Regions from separate parts of the Paraburkholderia sp. SIMBA_054 genome, predicted to be linked through region 2. Evidence: riboswitches for the same ligand, from Rfam matches in the RefSeq annotation. Region 2 holds a riboswitch; each other region holds the start of a gene.
The links. A riboswitch is a leader RNA that binds a small molecule or an ion and turns the genes downstream of it on or off. The one in region 2 is predicted to bind glycine.
Positions count from the first base shown of each region.

Region 1: linked by a shared signal. The riboswitch ahead of SB822_RS10250 (FAD-dependent oxidoreductase) and the one ahead of gcvT (glycine cleavage system aminomethyltransferase GcvT) in region 2 are both predicted to bind glycine.
Region 3: linked by a shared signal. The riboswitch ahead of SB822_RS18755 (D-amino acid dehydrogenase) and the one ahead of gcvT (glycine cleavage system aminomethyltransferase GcvT) in region 2 are both predicted to bind glycine.

Region 1 is NZ_JAWRXV010000007.1:10,464-17,040, reverse strand. It holds partial or broken gene SB822_RS10265 (carbohydrate-binding family V/XII) at 1-1,810, opposite strand, end outside; gene SB822_RS10260 (porin) at 1,986-3,170, opposite strand; gene SB822_RS10255 (LysR family transcriptional regulator) at 3,574-4,515, shown strand; glycine riboswitch at 4,591-4,680, shown strand; partial or broken gene SB822_RS10250 (FAD-dependent oxidoreductase) at 4,838-5,308, shown strand; gene SB822_RS10245 (trypsin-like peptidase domain-containing protein) at 5,967-6,577, shown strand, end outside.
Region 2 is NZ_JAWRXV010000006.1:259,634-266,210, reverse strand. It holds gene SB822_RS09995 (UvrD-helicase domain-containing protein) at 1-1,068, opposite strand, end outside; gene SB822_RS09990 (oxidoreductase) at 1,418-2,467, shown strand; gene SB822_RS09985 (hypothetical protein) at 2,563-2,922, shown strand; glycine riboswitch at 3,083-3,196, shown strand; glycine riboswitch at 3,247-3,377, shown strand; gene gcvT (glycine cleavage system aminomethyltransferase GcvT) at 3,467-4,585, shown strand; gene gcvH (glycine cleavage system protein GcvH) at 4,689-5,069, shown strand; gene gcvP (aminomethyl-transferring glycine dehydrogenase) at 5,137-6,577, shown strand, end outside.
Region 3 is NZ_JAWRXV010000014.1:78,474-85,050, reverse strand. It holds gene SB822_RS18775 (LysR family transcriptional regulator) at 1-426, shown strand, start outside; gene SB822_RS18770 (branched-chain amino acid ABC transporter substrate-binding protein) at 451-1,590, opposite strand; gene SB822_RS18765 (LysR family transcriptional regulator) at 1,818-2,741, shown strand; gene speB (agmatinase) at 2,753-3,730, opposite strand; glycine riboswitch at 4,027-4,117, shown strand; gene SB822_RS18755 (D-amino acid dehydrogenase) at 4,264-5,541, shown strand; gene SB822_RS18750 (LysR family transcriptional regulator) at 5,684-6,577, opposite strand, start outside.

The sequences.
Region 1 (6,577 bases), on a different contig from region 2:
CGCCCTGAAAGTGCGCGCCCGTGACGGGGTTATAGCCCGAGCCCGCCGTGCCGCGCCATTGCGTACCCGTCCATGCATTCCAGCCTGCCGTGTGCGTAACGGTGCCCTGGCCCCAGCGGCCGTAGGAATTCGCCTGGTTGATATTCACGTTGTTCCAGCCGCCGCCCCAGTATCCGCCGCCCCAATACGGTCCCCAGTAAGGCGACGCACATCCCCAGATGGCTCCCGCTGCAAAGCCGAACGCAAAGCCCTCTGCCGCGCCCAGCGCGAAACTCGCGCCGTATCCATAGGTCTGCGGGTAGCCGTAGTAATACGCGCCGACATACGGCGGATACACATAACCCGTGCCGTAGACGACCGTGCCTTGCGCATCGACGACGACCCCGAGATACCCCGGCGTATAGCCGACGACGACGGTATCCGGCGTCACCGAATAGATGTGGACATACGTCACGTAGTGCAGCGGCGCGCTGATGGGAATCGTGTAGATCACGGGCGGGACGTCGGTCGCGACGGTCCAGCCGCCCATCGGCGAAATCGAGACGAACCAGACGCCGTTAGCTACGGCGTAGAAATGCGTCGAGTCGACTTCGATCACGGGCGTTGCTGTATTGACCGCATACCGCAGCGGCGTGCCCGCGATCGGCTCGAAGCGCGGCGCGCCGTCGTACGAAACGGTGGTGGAGGCTTTCTGACGGGATACCGAGGCCGTCTGCGGAATAGAGGCAGCAATCGCCGCTTCTCTCGCTTGAGGCGTGCCCGGCACGGACACCAGCACATTGGCCTTCGGATCGTTCGGAGAAATCTTCGCGAAGTCTGCAGGAAGCTGATTGCCCGGAACGTAAGCCCAGGGGCCGTTAGTCGTCGTGGCCTGGAACCAGCGCCCCGACACGAGCACGTAGTACTGGTTCGTCGTGGGATTCACGAACACGGCGTGATCGGTATTGGTGACGGTCAGCAGTCCCGTGCCGTCGACGGGCTTCAACTGCGCGGGACCGTCCGTCACGATCAGCTCTGCCGGACGCGTCGCGACGAGCAGGGCGGGCGCCTGTGCAGCTGGCTTGCCGCTGGCGGGTAGCATCGGGTCGGCGGCGTTTCTTGCGGACGACTGCTTCGCGGCATTCGACAGCGTTTGCGACGGCGTTGCGAGCACGCTCCACGGTCCGTTCGTATCGCGCGCGTTGAACCAGTAGCCGGCCGCATGCAGATACAGCGTGCCGTCGGCCTCACGCATCAGCAGCGCGCGGCTGTTCAGCGCGCGCTGGAACCCCGTGCGTCCGACGTTTTGCCACGCAGGCTCGCCGTCGACCAGCACGAGCACGGTAGGCTGCGTGGCGAACACGATTTGTGGCGGGTCGTTTTTCACCGGCATGCGCATCGTTTGCGACAGCTCTTGCGATGCCGCGTAGCTCGTCTGCAGTTCGTCGAGCGGCACGCTCATGCCCGTTTCCGGCAGCCGCGCGAGCAACGATCGACGAACGCTGTCAGCGAGGCTCGCATCGGTTGGGACTTCGACGCTATTGATCTGGATAGCAGTCAGACGGACCAGTCCCGATGGCTTGTCGATATAGGCATTGGCGGCGAAATGCGCGACGCCGAAGGTCGGCGTTCCGTTGGCCTTGCCGACGGCAACTGCAGCGCGCCCCGAGATGCGATTGCCGTCCCACTTCTCGATTTGCGGCTGATACATCTCGACATGCTCGCCACTCGCTTCAAAGTTGCGTGGCCAGTCAGCCTGCGTCGCGGGCACAGGGGCAGTCGCTGCGTACGACGGCGGGAGTTCCCAGGTGAATGCGGTGAGCGTCAACACCGAGCGACGATCTGAGTCAGTCTCAACTTCGCGCCGCGCTCTTTAAAGTTTGCGTTCATCTTCGAGATACCTCATCCAGTTATCGGTTGCTTGTCCAAAAGAAAAAAGCCGCCCCTGAAAGGGGCGGTTAAAACTGGCGGAGACCAGAGAAGACTCTTAAAGATTGGTGAATCGATCAAAAGCGGTGCCGGATACCTGCCGAAACGACGTATTGGCTCTTGCTCGTGGAGGGTTCCGAAGTGCCGTTGACTTGCGTCACGTTCGCGCCGACCTGATTATCTGCACCGATCTGCATGACGCTTTCAGCGTAGATGTCGGTGCGCTTCGACAGCGCGTAGTCGGCCTGCACGCCAAACTGGTTCCAGTGAGCCGAGCTGTTGCTCGTCGTAGACGTACGCGGCGTGCTGCGCAAGCCTTGCGTGTACGTGTAAGCCGCGCCGAGGCTCAACGCAGGCGTGACGCTATAGCGGGCGTGGATTTCGTGGTTGTTGTAACGCACGGAAGAATCGCCGATGTTGTCCTGATAGCGGGTCTGTGTGAACAGCGCGCCGAGCGTAAACGGTCCAATTTCATAATTCGAGCCAAGACCCCAGGTACGCTGATTCTGAAGACCCGGAAGGTTTGTCATCGCCAAGGTCGGAAGGTTCTGGATCGCGCCCGAGCTGTTGTTGGAATTCAGCCCCTGAATCTGCAGATAGGCAGCTGCGAAATGCACACCGGCGTACTCATAGCCAGCACCGACGCTATACGCGCGGTTGTTCGCAAAGCCGTTCGCCGAGTTTGAGAAACCGTACAGCGCGTTGAACGAAGCCCCAGCGTAGTTCACGCTTTGATACTTGACCGAATTGCTGATGCTGAACGTGCTGTTCAGGTTGTCGTTATCGCCGCGGTGCGCGAAGTACGTGCCACCCCAGGTGCCGGCCGCGGAGACCGGGCCCAGGTAATCGACGACCGAGTCGTACTGGCGGCCGAGGGTCAGCGTGCCGTAATCGATAGCAGACAGTCCGACGTACGCCTGGCGGTTGAACAGGCTGTTATTGGACGCATTGTTATTGGCCAGACTGCCATTGTTCACGTTGAACCCGCTTTCGAGGTTGAAGACGGCCTTCAGGCCGCCGCCCAGATCTTCCACTCCGCGCATGCCCCAGCGGCTTTGCTGCACATTGCCGCTTGTCATGCCGAACACTGCCTTGCCGTCATTCAAGCCATTCGGCGTGATGGGCGAATTGCGCGTGGCTTCGTTGCTCACGTAAGTCAGGCCCGCGTCGACGAGGCCATAAAGCGTGACGCTGCTCTGCGCGTGCGCCGCACCCGCAAAGGCCGCTGAAGCAGCCGCGAAAATCAAGGTGGTTTTTTTCATGTTCGTATTCCGTACTAAGCCTGACGACTTGAATGAATGTGCTGTCTTCCGTGTGCGAGATAGCCGCGGTGCGTAGCTTTTGCAAATTCACGGCACACATCGATCACGCAGGGCGAACTATAGAGGTAAGTCGATGTTTCGTTATGTTTAATAATTGAAAACTATTTTTTAGTAATTCGAAATAAAATTAATGTTTAATGATAAGGCGATGTATATTCAAATGAAATTCATCTCGATATTTAAGTCGTGAATGGTGCTTGTTTGATAATATGTTGTGACGGTGCTACATGATGGGTTTCCATGGGTGATAATCGTATTTATGTTGGCTGAAACTGCGGCTTTAAATGGGGTAAGGTAGTTTAATGTTGATATATATGTCTAATCTGTTTTATTTCTGTTGCTCATGCTGAATAAGCTGCAGGCAATACGAATATTCCTAAGAGTCGCCGAGAACAACTCTTTCAGTCGCGCTGCGTCGAGTCTCAATCTGTCAAATGCTGTTGTGACGCGCTATGTGGCGCTGCTGGAGGCGCATCTCAATGCGCGCCTCGTCAATCGCACGACGCGTAGCGTTTCGCTGACGGAAGCGGGCCGCGCCTATGCAAGGGGGTGCCAGCAACTGCTGGAGCTGCTGGATTCGATGGAATCGGCCGTGACAGAAGAAGCGGGCGAGCCCACGGGCACGCTCAAGGTCGCGGCGGCGGCCTCGTTTTCACTCGCGGCGCTAGCGCCTTTGCTGCACCGCTACCGGATACGTCATCCGAAGGTGAAGCTGGACGTCACGCTATTGCATCAGTCCGTCGATCTCGTCGAAGACGGGTTCGACGTCGGCATCGTCGCATCGTGGCAGGTGAACGGCAGCACGCTGGTGAAGCGTCCTGTGCTGTCGGTGCGGCCCATCGTGGTCGCGTCTACCGGCTATATCGAACGGCACGGCGCGCCGACCTCGCTCGAACAGCTTGCATCGCACAGTTTCCTCGCGCCTTCGCGAGATATGCATGGAACCGAGTGGTCATTCGCGAGCGCCGACGGTCGCGAGGAGACCTTGAATCTCGACTCCGTGTGCAGGGTCAATAGCATGATCATGCTGCGGCAACTGGTACTCGCCGACATGGGTCTCGCTATCCTGCCTGAGGACTACGTCGTCGGCGACATTGCGAGCGGCGCGTTGCTGCGTGTCCTTGCTGAGTATCGGGTGACCAACGGTCTCAAGGAATTGTCGCTCGTCTATCCCGGCCGGCGCCATGTGTCGGCGAAAGTGCGCACCTTCGTGGACTTCACGATCGAATACTTCCGAAGAGGTTTCTCCCCGGCTGCGCCGCGCGCCGACCTGACGGCGGACTGAACCCACGGTGGATCGTTGCCCGGAAGTTGGGGGCTTGCCCGGTTCTTTTTGCTTCGGTAAGGTCGCACTGTTCCACCACGCAGCACGGGAGAGATCGTCCCCAGCGACGACGCCGACGGAGCAACCGCCCCGGAAACTCTCAGGCAAAAGGACCGTGCAGCCGGAACATCTGGAGAGCGGCGCCACGCGCGCCCACCGAAGGGGAGCCCACGCCATTCGCGGCGCGCGGGCGAAACGCTCAGGTACATGGACAGATGGGGCATCGGCGCCGGCAGCAGCACGAAGCGCGGCCGGCGATGCTCAACGAACACTGGACCATGTCATCTCACGAATCGCCATCATCGGCGCCGGGATCACCGGCGTCACGACCGCTAACGCCCTCGCGCAACGCGGCTATCGCGTCACCGTCTTCGAGCGTCACCGCTACGCGGCGATGGAAACCTCGTTTACCAACGGCGGACAACTGTCGGCGAGCAACGCCGAAGTCTGGAACAGCCGCGCCACCATCATCAAGGGGCTGCGCTGGATGTTCACGCGGCAGATTCCGCACTACCGCGCGAACACGATCGAGACGGTGCGGCGTGCCATTGCCGCGCGCGAACATCTGTTCGGCATTGCAGCGCGGGAAGGCATCGACTTCGATCTCGAACGGCGCGGCATCCTGCACTTCTACGCGGCGCGCAAGGAGTATGAGTCCGCGCTGAAGGTCAACGCGCTGCTGCGCGAAGGCGGGCTCGAGCGGCGCTCTGTCACGCCAGACGAAATCCGTTCGATCGAGCCGGCGCTGCACGGATGGACGCTGTCGGCGGCGACGGCGGAGGGCGTCGCGCAGGCGTTGTCGGCGTCGACATGATGGGCGCGCGTAGCTGACGAAACACGCAGGCGGGCGGCCTCGACTTTCGAAGTCGAAACGCGAAGCAGCGGACATGAGCGTTTTCGAACATGCGCTGCCGCGAGCGTTTGGCCGCCCGCATCATCGACGCACAACTGACACAAATGGATGACGCGTTTTGCGTGACAGTAATCGCGTCACGACGGCGTAGCGACTAACGCTTGTCGAATTGCCAGCGCGAACTATCAGCGCGGACTACCAGCGTACCGGCAGAGCCACCATCGGCGCACGCCAGGATTTGTACTCGCTGCAATTTTGCTGCCCGCTTTCTATAAATGAATCAGGACGAACGGGTCAACCGTTCGCGTCCCTGATTGTCCATTGCGGGCAAACATGCAACTGAATCTCACGTCGACTTCGATCCACCCAGACAGACATCGAGGGTCGATCGCATCCGTCTGCGCTCGCGGTTGGATTGCGATGCGATATGGTTTGCGTCGGCCGGATGGGTTCTCTTTCTTTTCGAACTCTTCGGTGTGCTATGTCACAGTCGCCGGCCGCCACGCGCTAAATAATGTCTTCACAGTGCCAGGCATAACTAACGCCATGGAGGTGCGCTGTGTTTCACTCAACTCTATTCCGCACCTGGTTTTGCACCGCCGTGACAACGGCCTGCCTCACCGGATACCCCTACGCCAACGCCGAAGCGATAGCACCGCATGTTGCGCCTGCTTCCGCGCCGTCGCCTGCGTCCGCGCCAGTGAAAGAGAAGCGAATGGCGCCCGGGAATGCGAGCGCGCCGCTCGACTTCCCGGCAATCGTCGAGCGCTACGGACCCGCCGTCGTGAACATCCGCGCGATCCTGCCGGAGAAGGCGCTGGCGGTGGCAACGCAGCCGGCGCCAGCTGCGTCGCCGGCGCCCGCTTCGGGCGCGAGCTCCGAAGCGATCGACGGTGACGACCCGCTGTTCGCGTTCTTCCGGCAGGCCATGCCGCAGTCGCAAGACGGGCAGGGCAGCTCACCGCGTGCAATGTCGGGTGTGGGCTCGGGCTTCATCGTCAGCCCCAACGGCTTGATTCTGACGACGGCCCATGTCGTCGACGGCTCCGATGACGTGACGGTGCGCCTCACTGACCGGCGCGAGTTCAAGGCAAAAGTCGTCGCCGTCGATGGCCCAAGCGATGTCGCCGTGATCCAGATCGAAGCGACGAAGCTGCCTGTCGTCAAGCT
Region 2 (6,577 bases):
GTAATCGCGAAACTGCGCGCGACGCTCGAACTTGTGCGCCGACAGGCGAAACACGACCGACTCCGCTTCGTGCTCCTCGTCGTTGCACCCGGTGACGGAGATCGAATCGCCCATGCCGTGCTCGGACCACAGCTTCTTCTCGAAGAGCTTCGGATTGTTCGCGATCACGTTATTCGCTGCCGTCAGGATGCGGACCGTCGAGCGGTAGTTCTGCTCGAGCTTGATCACGTGCAGCTTCGGAAAATCCTTGCCGAGCTGCGCGAGGTTTTCGAGCGTTGCGCCGCGCCAGCCGTAGATCGCCTGATCGTCGTCGCCGACGGCCGTGAACGCGGCGCGGGGGCCCGCCAGCAGTTTCACCAGTTCGTACTGACACGCGTTGGTGTCCTGATACTCGTCGATCAGCAGATAGCGCAGCTTGTTCTGCCAGCGGTCGCGCACCTGCTCGTTGTTCTTGAAGAGCTCGGCGGGCAGGCGGATCAGATCGTCGAAATCGACGGCCTGATACGCGTGCAGCGTCGCGACGTAGTTGCGATAAACGATGGCCGCCTGATGCTCGTCCTCGTTCGCCGCAATCGCCATCGCTTCATCCGGCATGATGAGGCCGTTCTTCCACAGCGAGATGATCGACTGGATCTTGCGGATGAAGCCCTTGTCCGTCGAGCCGACCTGCTCCTGGATCATGCCGAAGCAGTCGTCGGAATCCATGATCGAGAATTGCGGCTTCAGGCCGACATGCTCCGCCTCCTGACGCAGAATCTGCACGCCGAGCGAGTGGAACGTGCTCACCGTCAGCTGGTTGACGGGCACCTTGCGCCCTTCCTTGCCGGGCGTCGTGAGCGTCTTGCCTTCGAGCAGCTTGCTCACGCGCTCGCGCATTTCCGCAGCGGCCTTGTTCGTGAAGGTGACGGCGGCGATATGGCGCGGCTCGAAGCCTTTGTTTTCGATCAGGTGCGCGATCTTCTGCGTGATCACGCGCGTCTTGCCGCTGCCCGCGCCCGCGAGCACGAGGCACGGACCGTCGAGATAGCGCACCGCTTCGCTTTGGGCGGAATTCAGGCCTGCGGACATCGTGTGTGGATGAGTAAGGGATTGAGACCGGGATTGAGGGCGCTTCGCTACGAACGGCCCGAGAACATGCAGCGAGACGGCGCTTGCGACGCGTCGGATCAGGTGGCCGCGCGGCGCGCCGCCAACCCGCCGCCGATGCGCCACGCAATTGATTCCATGCGCTTTTTGCCGTTCGCGTGAGAACCGCGATGTTAACACGAATGCCCTTTCCGATGCCTCGGCTTATGTCTTCCTGACGAGATCCGCGCGGCGCGCGCCGCCCGATGCGCCACGAAGCAAAGCGCAGCTATGCCAAAATTGCGGCGTTGTGCGCCGCCCCCGCGGCGCGCCGGTTTTGCAGGGAACACGCATGTCTTCATCGCTGAAAATTGGCTTGATGGGCTACGGCTTTGCCGGCGCCACATTTCACGCGCCGGTGATCGAACACTGCGGACGCGCGAGCGTCGCCGCGATTGCCACGGGCCAGCCGGACAAGGCGCGCGCCGATTATCCGAACGCAACGATCGTCGCCGATATCGACGCGCTGCTCGCGCTGTCGGACATCGAATGCGTCGTGATCGCGACGCCGAACGACACGCACTTCGACCTCGCACGCCGCACGCTCGAAGCGGGCAAGCATGTCGTCGTCGACAAGCCCGTCACGCTCTCCGCCGCCGATGCATGTACGCTCGCCGATCTCGCGCAAAGCAAGGGGCTGGTATTCGCGCCGTTCCACAACCGTCGCTGGGACGGCGATTTCATGACCGTGCGCGACCTGATCGCGAGCGGCGAACTCGGCCGCATCACGCATTTCGAATCGCACTTCGACCGCTTTCGCCCGGGCATCCGGCAACGCTGGCGCGAAGAGGCGTCGCGTGGCGGCGGCCTGCTGTTCGATCTCGGCCCGCATCTGATCGATCAGGCATTGACGCTGTTCGGCGTGCCCGAAACGGTCTATGCAACGGTGAAGGCATACCGCGACAATGCGAGCGCGCCGGATTACGTGCATCTGCTGCTCGGCTACGCGAACCATGAAGTGGTGCTGCACGCGAGCGCGCTGACGGCGATCGTCGCGCCGCGCTACACGATCCACGGCACGCGCGGCAGTTATGTGAAGAACGGGCTGGACACGCAGGAAGATCAGTTGAAGGCGGGCTTGCGTCCGGGCGATGCCGGTTTCGGCGGCGGCAATGAAGCGGGCGCGCTGCGCGTGCTGGAAGGCGAACAGGAAGTGCAGCGCGATCTGCCGACGCGCGACGGCGCGTACGCCGAGTTCTACCGCGCGCTGGCGGCATCGATCCATGACGGCGTGCCGTTCCCGGTTAGCGCGGCTGACGCGGTGGACGTCATGACCATCATCGAGCTTGCGAATCGCAGTGAGAAGGAAGGCGTGCGCCTGGCATTCAGGCGAGGCGCGTAGCGGTCAGGGTGGCGGCGATTTCGCTGCCACCCGTCAGGGTGTTGGCCTTCGTGGCCCTCCGGTATCCATTCGGGATCAAACAGAAAGGAAGGAATATGCAGCATATCGTTCGCGCGCTTGGCTGTTTCGCGCTGGTTTCGTCGCTAGCCGCGTGCGTGGCCTCACCGTCGCAGCAGCTCGCCGAGCCGTCTCGCGCGCCGAATCCGCACGAAATGGCCGTGCATCGCCTCGAGCAGGTCGACGGCCGCATCGACAACATGGGCCGCAACGTCGACGCGCGCGTGAACCAGGGCCACTATCCGCCGCCCGAAGGCGCCGCGCTGCACCGCCGGCTCGATACGATCCGCCACGAAGCGCACGACATGGCCGGACAACACGGCGGCGGCCTCACGGGCGACGAGCAGCGCGTGCTGAATCAGGAACTGGATACGGCGTCGGCGGCCATCAACCGCTGATTGACGGTGGCACGTGCCGTGCCGACCGTTCGGCGCGTGCTTACCTTGCCTCGCGAGCGGCGCTTTTTTGACCACGGCGTCGCGTCGACCGCCGGCTCAGCCGCGCCCGCTCAAGCCCGGCGCGCCAATTTGACATCCCTTCGCCCCTCGCGTACATTCGCCGCACGCGTCGGGAGAGCGCGCCGTCCGCTGTCGTTTTCAGAACGTCCAGCAGCCAGCGCCGCCGAAGGGGCACACCCGCAAACTCTCAGGCAAAAGGACCGACCGCGTCGAAAAACCCGCTCGTCATCCGGTCATAACGACCTCATTTGAACGAGCGCCTGTTTTTCGCACTCTGGAGAGCGGCAGTAGCGCGAATGCTCGCGCAGGCTGCCCACCGAAGGGGCGCGCGCCAGCCCATCAGCACTCGCTGACGGCAGCGCAATCTCTCAGGTATCGAGGACAGAGGGGGCATGCAGTTATCGCTCGTTGGCCCGAGATGGGATCAGGCCGCGAGGGGTTTCGCCGCATGGCCTTTCCTGTTTAGCGACGCCCCGAGGCCCCGATGACCGAACTCAAACACACCCCGCTCCACGCCACGCACCGTGCGCTCAATGCCCGCATGGTCGACTTCGGCGGGTGGGACATGCCCGTCAATTACGGCTCGCAGATCGAAGAGCATCGCGCCGTGCGCACCGACGCCGGCATGTTCGACGTATCCCACATGTGCGTCGTCGATTTCACGGGCGAGTGCGTGCGCGCTTTCTTCGAGCGCGCGCTGGCGAACAACGTCGGCAAGCTGCAAGCCCCGGGCAAAGCCCTTTACTCCTGCCTGCTCAACCCCGAAGGCGGCGTGATCGACGATCTGATCGTCTATTACTTCGGCGAAGATCATTTCCGCGTCGTCGTGAATGCCGGCACGGCCGAGAAAGACGTCGCGTGGTTCACCAAGCTCAATGACGAACAAGGCTTCGGCCTGACCATCACGCCGCGCCGCGACTACGCGATCGTCGCCGTGCAAGGTCCGAACGCGCGCGAAAAAGTCTGGGCGACCGTGCCCCACGCGCGCGCCGCCAGCGAAGCCCTCAAGCCGTTCAACGCCGCGCGCGTCACCGATACGCCATTTGGCGAGCTGACGGTCGCGCGCACCGGCTACACGGGCGAAGACGGCTTCGAAATCATCGTTCCCGCCGATCACGTCGAAGCGCTGTGGAACGCGCTGCAGGCGCAAGGCGTGCGCCCCGCCGGTCTCGGCGCGCGCGACACGCTGCGCCTCGAAGCCGGCATGAACCTGTACGGCCAGGATATGGACGACAACGTGTCGCCCCTCGACGCCGGCCTCGCATGGACGGTCGATCTGACCGCGCCGCGCGATTTCATCGGCCGCGCAAAGCTCGAAGCTGATGGTTCGAAGTCGTCGTTTGTCGGCCTGATCCTGCACAAGGACAACGGCAAGGCTGCGGGCGTGCTGCGCGCGCACCAAAAGGTCGTCACGCCCGCTGGCGACGGCGAAATCACGAGCGGCACGTTCTCGCCGACCATGCAGGAATCGATCGCCTTTGCGCGCGTGCCGAAGGGCGTGCAGCCGGGCGACGTCGTCCACGTTCAGATCCGTGACAAGGCACTTCCCGCCAGCGTGGTTAAACTGCCATTCGTGCGCAACGGCAAAGTGCTCGTCGGCTGATCGGTCATACGATCAGCGTCACGACACAGTCACCAGACAGACACGAAAGCGTCGCGTGCGTCCCACTATTTAAATTAACCGAATTACCGCATAGGAGCATCCGATGAGCATCCCGGCCGATCTGAAATATACCGAATCGCACGAATGGGTCCGCACCGAGGCGGACGGCACGCTGACGGTCGGCATCACCGACCACGCGCAGGAAGCGCTCGGCGACATCGTCTTCTTCGAACTGCAGCAACTGGGCCAGACCGTCTCGGCAGGCGATACCGTCGCCGTCATCGAATCGGTGAAGGCGGCGTCCGATATCTACGCGCCCGTGTCGGGCGAGATCATCGAGGCCAACCAGAACGTCGCCGATACGCCGGACGCCGTGAACAGCGCGCCCTACGACAACTGGCTGTTCAAGATCAAGCCGGCCGCGGGCGCCTCGGAAGACCGTCTGATGGACGCCGCCGCGTACGGCAAGTCGATCGGCGAATAAGCCACTTACTCACGACCGGCGCGGCGTCCGCCACGACAGAAGAACGCCGCGCCAGCAGGAACATTCCATGAAGCTCGAACACCCGGATCGTCTGATGAACCGCACTCCTCTCTCGCTCGCCGCGCTCGAAGTGCATGACGCCTTCGCCGAACGGCATATCGGCCCGGATACGGCCGATCAGCAGTCGATGCTCGAAGCCCTCGGCTTCGCATCGCGCGCCGCGTTGATGGACGCGGTGATTCCGAAGACGATTCGCCGCCAGGACGCGCTGCCGCTCGGCCCGTTCGCCCAGCCGAAGAGCGAAGCCGAAGCGCTCGCCGCGCTGCGCGAACTCGCGGACAAGAACCAGGTGTTCCGCTCGTACATCGGCCAAGGCTATTACAACACGCACACGCCCGCCGTCATCCTGCGCAACGTGCTCGAAAATCCGGCGTGGTACACGGCATACACGCCGTATCAGCCGGAAATCTCGCAAGGCCGTCTCGAAGCGCTGCTGAACTATCAGCAGATGATCGTCGACCTGACGGGTCTCGCGATCTCGAACGCGTCGCTGCTCGACGAATCGACGGCGGCCGCCGAAGCGATGACGCTGCTGCAACGCGTGGGCAAGCCGAAGTCGAACATTTTCTATGTGGCAGACGACGTGCTGCCGCAAACCATCGAAGTCGTGAAGACGCGCGCGAAGCCCGTCGGCATCGAAGTGAAGGTCGGCCCGGCTGCTGATGCGGCTGCGTCGAATGCGTTCGGCGTGCTGCTGCAATACCCGGGCGTGAACGGCGACGTGCACGACTACCGCGCACTCGCTGAAGCGATCCACGCAGCGGGCGGCCACGTGGTCGCCGCCGCCGATCTGCTCGCGCTGACGATGCTCACGCCGCCGGGCGAATGGGGTGCGGACGTGGCTGTCGGCAACTCGCAGCGCTTTGGCGTGCCCGTCGGCTTCGGCGGCCCACATGCGGCGTATCTCGCCGTGCGCGACGAATTCAAGCGCCAGATGCCGGGCCGTCTGGTCGGCGTGACCGTCGATGCGCAAGGCAATCCCGCGCTGCGTCTCGCGCTGCAAACGCGCGAACAGCACATCCGCCGCGAAAAGGCGACGTCGAATGTGTGCACGGCGCAAGCGCTGCTCGCGATCATGGCCAGCATGTACGCCGTCTATCACGGCCCGCGCGGCCTGAAGATGATCGCGCAACGCGTGAACCGCATCGCCGCACTGCTCGCGGAAGGCGCGAAGCAACTCGGCTATACGCTCATCAACCAATCGTTCTTCGACACACTCACGTTCGAAACGGGTGCCCGCACCCAGGCACTGCGCGACGCCGCGACAGCGAAGGGCATCAACCTGCGTCACGTGAGCGACACGCGCGTCGGTCTGTCGATCGACGAAACGACCACCCGCGCCGATCTCGCAGATCTGCTCGCCGCGTTCGCGCAAGCTGCATTCGTCGAAGCCGTGCCGCAAATCGACGAACTCGATGCAAAGCTTGGCGCGTCGAACACGTTCCCGA
Region 3 (6,577 bases), on a different contig from region 2:
GACCTCTATGGCGAACCGGATGGTCTGTATTGCGGGAAGCATCATGTGCTCGCTGGCCTCCCACCCGACGATGCCTCACTCAAACAGGCCATCGCGTCCAGCCGCGTGGTCGCGCGCGGCTATCTGCAGCAGCACGACCTGCGAATGCTCAGCGTCAGCAAAGCCGCAGCGACCGTGGACAACATCGAGGCGCAGGCCATCCTGATTCTATCGGGCGCGTACATCGGATTTCTGCCGATCCATTACGCTGCCCGATGGGTCGCGCGCGACGAGATGCATCATATATGCCCCGACCAGTTCGGCAGCCGATGGCCATTCTGCGCAATCACGAAGCGGGCCGCCGTGCCCCCTACCATCCTGCAGGTATTCATGATGGACCTGATGGAAAGCTACCGTCTGGCCCAGCAGGCAGCGGACGCGACGTAGGGATTGCGAAGCGTCCGCTTCGATCTAGGGCTGGGAAGATGCCAGCGGCGTCGGCTCACCGTTTCGATAGGTATAAATGGTGATTGGCGAGTCCTTCAGATCGCGGTTCTGGTCAAATCGATAGTGCCCTGAAACCCCTTGAAAATCGATGCCGGCGAGTGCAGCACGATACTGTGCCGGCTCGATGGCATTGGCCTTCTGCATGGCCCGCGCGACGATGTTCATGCCATCGTATAACGCAGCGCTGTAGGTCAATGGGTCCGTATGGAAGCGCTGCTTGTAATCCGCCTTGAACTGCCGCCCTTCCTGAGTCTGGTCGAGAACGGGGCCGCCTTGCGGACAATACACGCCGGCATCGACCGTGTCGCCGCCGACTTTTGCCAGTTCGGCATTGCACATGGCATCGCCGCCAAGCAGGTAACCGTTCATCGCGAGGCGTTTCATCTGTTTGCGCAGCGCGCCGGCTTGCGCGTAGTAGCCGCCGTAGAAAATCCCTTCCGCGTGAGCGCCCTTGATGTGTGTGAGGATCGAGACGAAATCGGTCGCTTTGTCGGTCGTATATTCCCGATCCACAATCTCGATGCCGTTGGCTTTGGCTGCGTCGATAAATTCGTCGGCGAGACCCTGGCCGTATGCTGTCCGGTCGTCGATCACAGCTATCCGCTTGATCTTCAACTTCCTGGCCGCAAATTCGCCCATGCGGCTGCCAAGCTGCGTGTCGCTGGCGGAGATGCGAAACACGAACGGATAGCCGTGTTGCGTGATCGACGGGTTCGATGCGACGGTCGCCATCACGATTCCCGCGACATTCACCAGGTTTGAAATCGGAATCGCGACGCCCGAATTGAAAGGCCCAAAGATGACCTTCACGTTGTCGTCGACGAGGCGCTGCGCAACCGTCATACCGGTACGCGGATCGGCGGCATCGTCTTGCGAGACCAGTTCGAAACGGGTCTTCCGACCGCCGATCACTAGCCCTTGGGCATTCAGACGCTCGATCGCCATCCTGACGCCGTTTTCATCGTCCTTGCCAATGGCGGCCTGCGGGCCAGTCAAGGGTCCCGTCAAGCCGATTTTCACCACCTGCTCCTCCGTCGCCGCGTGCGCCGACACCATGCTCAAGGCGACTGCGGTCAACCATGCACCTGCGTGCAATTTTTTCATCGTGCTCTCCTCACATCGTGAAGTATCAAATCGCCCTGCCTCCGGAGGTGGCGGACGCGTTGCGCTTTGGCCTGGAAAACTTCCCATCGGACCCCACTGTCCGTTTGCCTTCATGGAACCCACGGCAGTGCAGTTGACAGCAATTCTGTGTAGCCAAATTCCCCAATAAAATGCACCATTGATGAAACACATTTCGGTAATTTCCGAAGTAACCGAGGGACCGCACGATGCAAGTTCAGGACACAGATCTCAAGCTGTTGCGGATCTTCGAAACCATCGTCCGTTGCGGCGGCTTCGCCGCAGCGCAACCGATTCTCAACATTGGCGCATCGAGCATCAGCGAATACATGTCGCAGCTGGAGACACGCCTCGGACTACGACTGTGTGAGCGCGGACGCGCGGGTTTCCGGCTAACAGATGAAGGGGCGGAGCTGCACGCCGCCGCACAGCGTCTGCTCGGTGCGGTCGATACGTTTCAGATGGAAGCAGGTACGTTGCGCAATCAGCTTTCCGGTGTATTGCGCTTCGGCATGATCGAAGCAACGTTGACCGACAAATACTCGCCGCTGCCGACAGCGATCCGGGAGTTCGGCCAGATGGCGCCCGACGTCCGTCTGCATGTGCAGATCGACACACCTGGCAGCATGGAGCAGCACGTGCTGGACGGGCGCCTGCATCTGGCCGTGGGGCCATTCCCCGCGCAGATTCCCGGTCTCGACTACTTGCCACTTTATAGAGAGGAGCAGGGGCTCTACTGCGCATCGACCCACTCGTTATACGAGCGGGCGGGCGGCCGTGTCCCGTTGTCGGTGCTTGGCAAACAACGCCTCGCTGCGCGTGCTTACCTCGGCAGCCAGGAGCTCAAGCTGCTGCACATGGCACAGGCCGCGGCCTCGGTCGACAACGTCGAAGGCCGCGCGATGCTCATCCTGTCGGGCAACTATGTGGGCTTTCTGCCGCCTCACTATGCGCAGCCTTGGGTCGACGGTGGACTACTGGCACGCATCGATCCTGAGCACTATGTGACACATCTGGACTTTCAGATCATCACGCGCAAAGGCGCTGAATCGGCGCGCGTCGTGCAGGCTTTTTGCAACCAGCTGCGAGCGGCGGCCAGGAAAGTCAACCGGGCCGCACGCAGCAGCAAATAGCTAACGAGAACTCAACGGGACAGGTTTCGTTTGACTTTGCGTTGATGCATCACGCGGCCAATCGTATTCAGCAGCAGTTGCGCCGCCAGGATCGACGTCGAGCCCGAATGATCGTAGTCAGGTGCGACTTCCACGAGGTCGATGCCAATCACGTCACCCTGCTCAGCAAGGCCAGCGAAGAGTTCGAGTCCTTCGTAATACAGCAGGCCGCCGTGGCTCGGCGTGCCCGTGCCGGGCGCGATCGACGGATCGAAGCCATCGATATCGATGGTCAGGTAATAGCGCACGCCCTTCGGGATACGGTCCAGGACGCCCTGGATGCCGAGGCGTCGAAGGTCGCGCACCGAGATAATGTCCGAGCCCATCTCGCGTGCCTGGGCATAACCTTCGCGCGCAGTAGACGACACGTTGCGGATGCCGATTTGCGTCATGCCCGATACCACGCTTTTTTCCGCCGCGCGCCGCAGCGGATTACCGTGACCATGGCGCACACCATGGCGCTCGTCGACGAAATCGAGGTGGGCGTCGATATGGACGATGTGAAACGGCTCCTGACCTTCGAACGCATTGATGCACGGAATGTTGATCGAGTGATCGCCTCCCATCACCACCGGCAACGCCCCAGCCGCCAGGATCTTGCGCACGCCGTACTCGATGTTGGCGTGACTCTTCTCCGTGTTGGTGTGCACCATGTCCGCATCACCGATATCGACAATGCGAACTTCGTTGCTGGGCAAGTAGACGACGTCGTCTTCGAAGTCGTACGCGCCGCCGTGTCCGAATGAGAACAGCGTCGATGCATCCCGGATCGAACGCGGACCGAACCTTGCACCCGCCCGCCACTGCGTACCGCAGTCGAAAGGAGCGCCCATCACCGCGACATCCGCATCGATTTTGTCCCAGTCAAGACACAGCGGAGACTTCGCGAACGTGCAGATTCCAACAAAGGGCAAATTGAGGCGACCGGTTTCGTAACTGTTTTCAGACATGATATGGCACTCGTCCTGTTGTTCGTTCAGATAGGTGCGGCGCACCAGGCGCCCTCGTCACCGCCGCGGCGTCGTCCGTTGTGACAGGCAGGCGGTGCATCTGGAACGGAGTCTATGCAAACAAATTCGACGGAAAAATGCCAAAAATCAGAAACGCACTTCGGGAAAATCCGAAGCATTTCTGGACACATCCAGATCGCGATAGAGCCGCTACGCACCCGGGCGGGAAGTTGACTGCCGTCTATTTGAAAAGACTTGCTGTCGTTTCTTTGAGGTAGTAGCCTTGCGCTGTTCTACAACGAAGCACGGGAGAGATCGTCCACCCGCGACGACGCCGACGGAGCAACCGCCCCGGAAACTCTCAGGCAAAAGGACCGTGCAGCGAGAACATCTGGAGAGCGGCGCATGCGCGCCCACCGAAGGGGAGCTATTACCGTAACCGGTATTAGCGAAACTCTCAGGTACATGGACAGATGGGGCATTGACGCCGGTAATCATCGGCCGGCGATGCTCAACTAACACTGGACCATGTCATGTCCCATATTGCCATCATTGGCGCCGGAATTACGGGCGTCACCACTGCTTATGCCCTCGCCCGGCGCGGTTACCGCGTCACCGTTCTCGAACGTCATCGCTATGCGGCAATGGAAACGTCATTTGCCAACGGCGGTCAACTATCGGCCAGCAACGCTGAGGTCTGGAACAGCCGCTCCACGGTGCTGAAAGGCCTGCGTTGGATGTTTAGCCGCGACGCTCCGCTCCTCATGAATCCGAGACCGAGTTGGCACAAGTACAGCTGGATCGGCGAGTTCCTGCGCCAGATTCCGAACTATCGCAGCAACACGATCGAAACGGTGCGGCTAGCCATCGCTGCACGTGAGCACATGTTCTCGATCGCGGAGCGGGAGCACATCGATTTCGACCTGGAACGACGTGGCATCTTGCATTTCTATGCCACCCGCAAGGAGTTCGACGCCGCGACAAAGGTCAATGCATTGCTAAGTGAAGGAGGTCTTGACCGGCGCCCGGTGACACCCGACGAAATCCGCGCCCTCGAGCCGGCGCTTCACGGGCAGTTCCACGGCGGCTTCTTCACCGAGTCGGATTCGACCGGTGACATTCACAAGTTCACGCGTGGTCTTGCTGAAGCCTGCGTGCGTTTGGGTGTCGAGTTCCGCTACGACACGAGCGTGCAGTCCATTTCCGAGGCCGCAGAGGGTGAATTGAGGATTGCTTTCGCGCACGAAAGTCAGACTGATACGGAAAGCTTCGACCGGGTAGTGATTTGTGCGGGTGTCGGAAGTCGTGCGCTAGCCGCGTATGTGGGAGACCACGTGAACGTCTATCCGGTGAAGGGTTATTCGATCACGGTCTGCCTCGAAGACACAAAAAGCCAACACGCCGCGCCTTGGGTCAGCCTGCTTGACGACAACGCCAAGATTGTGACCAGCCGTCTCGGCGTCGATCGCTTCCGTGTTGCTGGAACGGCTGAGTTGAACGGCCTGAACCGTGACATCCGTTCGGATCGAATCCAGCCCCTCGTCAATTGGACACGCACGCATTTTCCGGGTATGTCGACGGCGCGCGTCATTCCGTGGGCTGGCCTGCGCCCCATGCTGCCGGGCATGCTGCCCAAAGTGGGCTCCGGTCGCCGACGCAATATTTTCTACAACACTGGGCACGGGCATTTGGGGTGGACCCTCTCGGCAGCGACTGCGGAAGCTGTTGCAGAACTCGTGGCCAATAGTATGCCCAACTTAATGAGCGTGAAGCCCGCGAGAAAGCGAACAGGCCTGCCGGTCAACGTCTGATAAGCGTTTCCAGCCGACAGCACAGGCCCCGCGCGGCGCGGGGTCTCGAGTTTTAGCAGGTCGCCCATTCCGGCTGACCAACCCATCCCATTCGAATTTCCCGCACCGCGTCACGGTCAAACATGACGTAGCGCGAGACCGCTCACTCATCCACAGCGTCATGCAGGTGGCTTGCGAGGTAGTCGATCAACGCTCGCACCTTCGACGGAAGGAAACGGTTAGGCGGATACAGCAGCCAGACGGGACCCATGTAAGAGCGCGCCTCGAATTCCCAGTCGACGAGCACCTGAACGAGGCTGCCTTGCTGCAGTGCCTCTGTAGCGGCGAAGTCGGGCAAGCCCGCAATGCCCAGATCCTGCAACGCAGCCTCAAGGCGGGCGCCCGCATGATTGGCGATATAGCGCCCTCTTACTTCCAGCGACTGCGTCTCGGTGCCGCGCCGGAAATGCCATCGATTGTCGTCAACCGTTTCTCCGAGATACAGGCATTCGTGCCGGCTGAGATCGCGTGGCACGACGGGTGTCCCATGCACGTTGAGATAAGCGGGCGACGCGCATAGCAACCACTTCACGGTTCCGAGCCGCCGGGCGGCCAGGCCCAACGGAGGCGAACGGGTCAGGCGGATCACCATATCGACGTCATCACGCAGCGGATCGACTTCGCGGTCGGCGAAGATCAACTGGACGTCCACGTCCGGCAAGCTACGTAGAAATCCCGGGATCAGCGGATGGATGACGGACTTGGCGAATGCAACCGGTGCGCTGACGCTCACCTTGCCACGCGGCTCGCCAACCACTTGTCCCGCGACATCGACGGCACCTGACGCCGCGCCCACCATGTCGCGGCAATACCGGTAGACCTGCGCGCCCGAATCCGTGACCCGGACGCTGCGCGTCGACCGCTCCAGCAAGCGCGTGCCAAGCGCCTCTTCCAGGCGCTTGATCTGCCGGCTTACCGTCGACGGCGTGCTGCCCAGCTGGCGCGCGGCCTCCGAGAAGTTGCCTGCGTCGACGACGCGGGCAAAAGTCGCCATGTC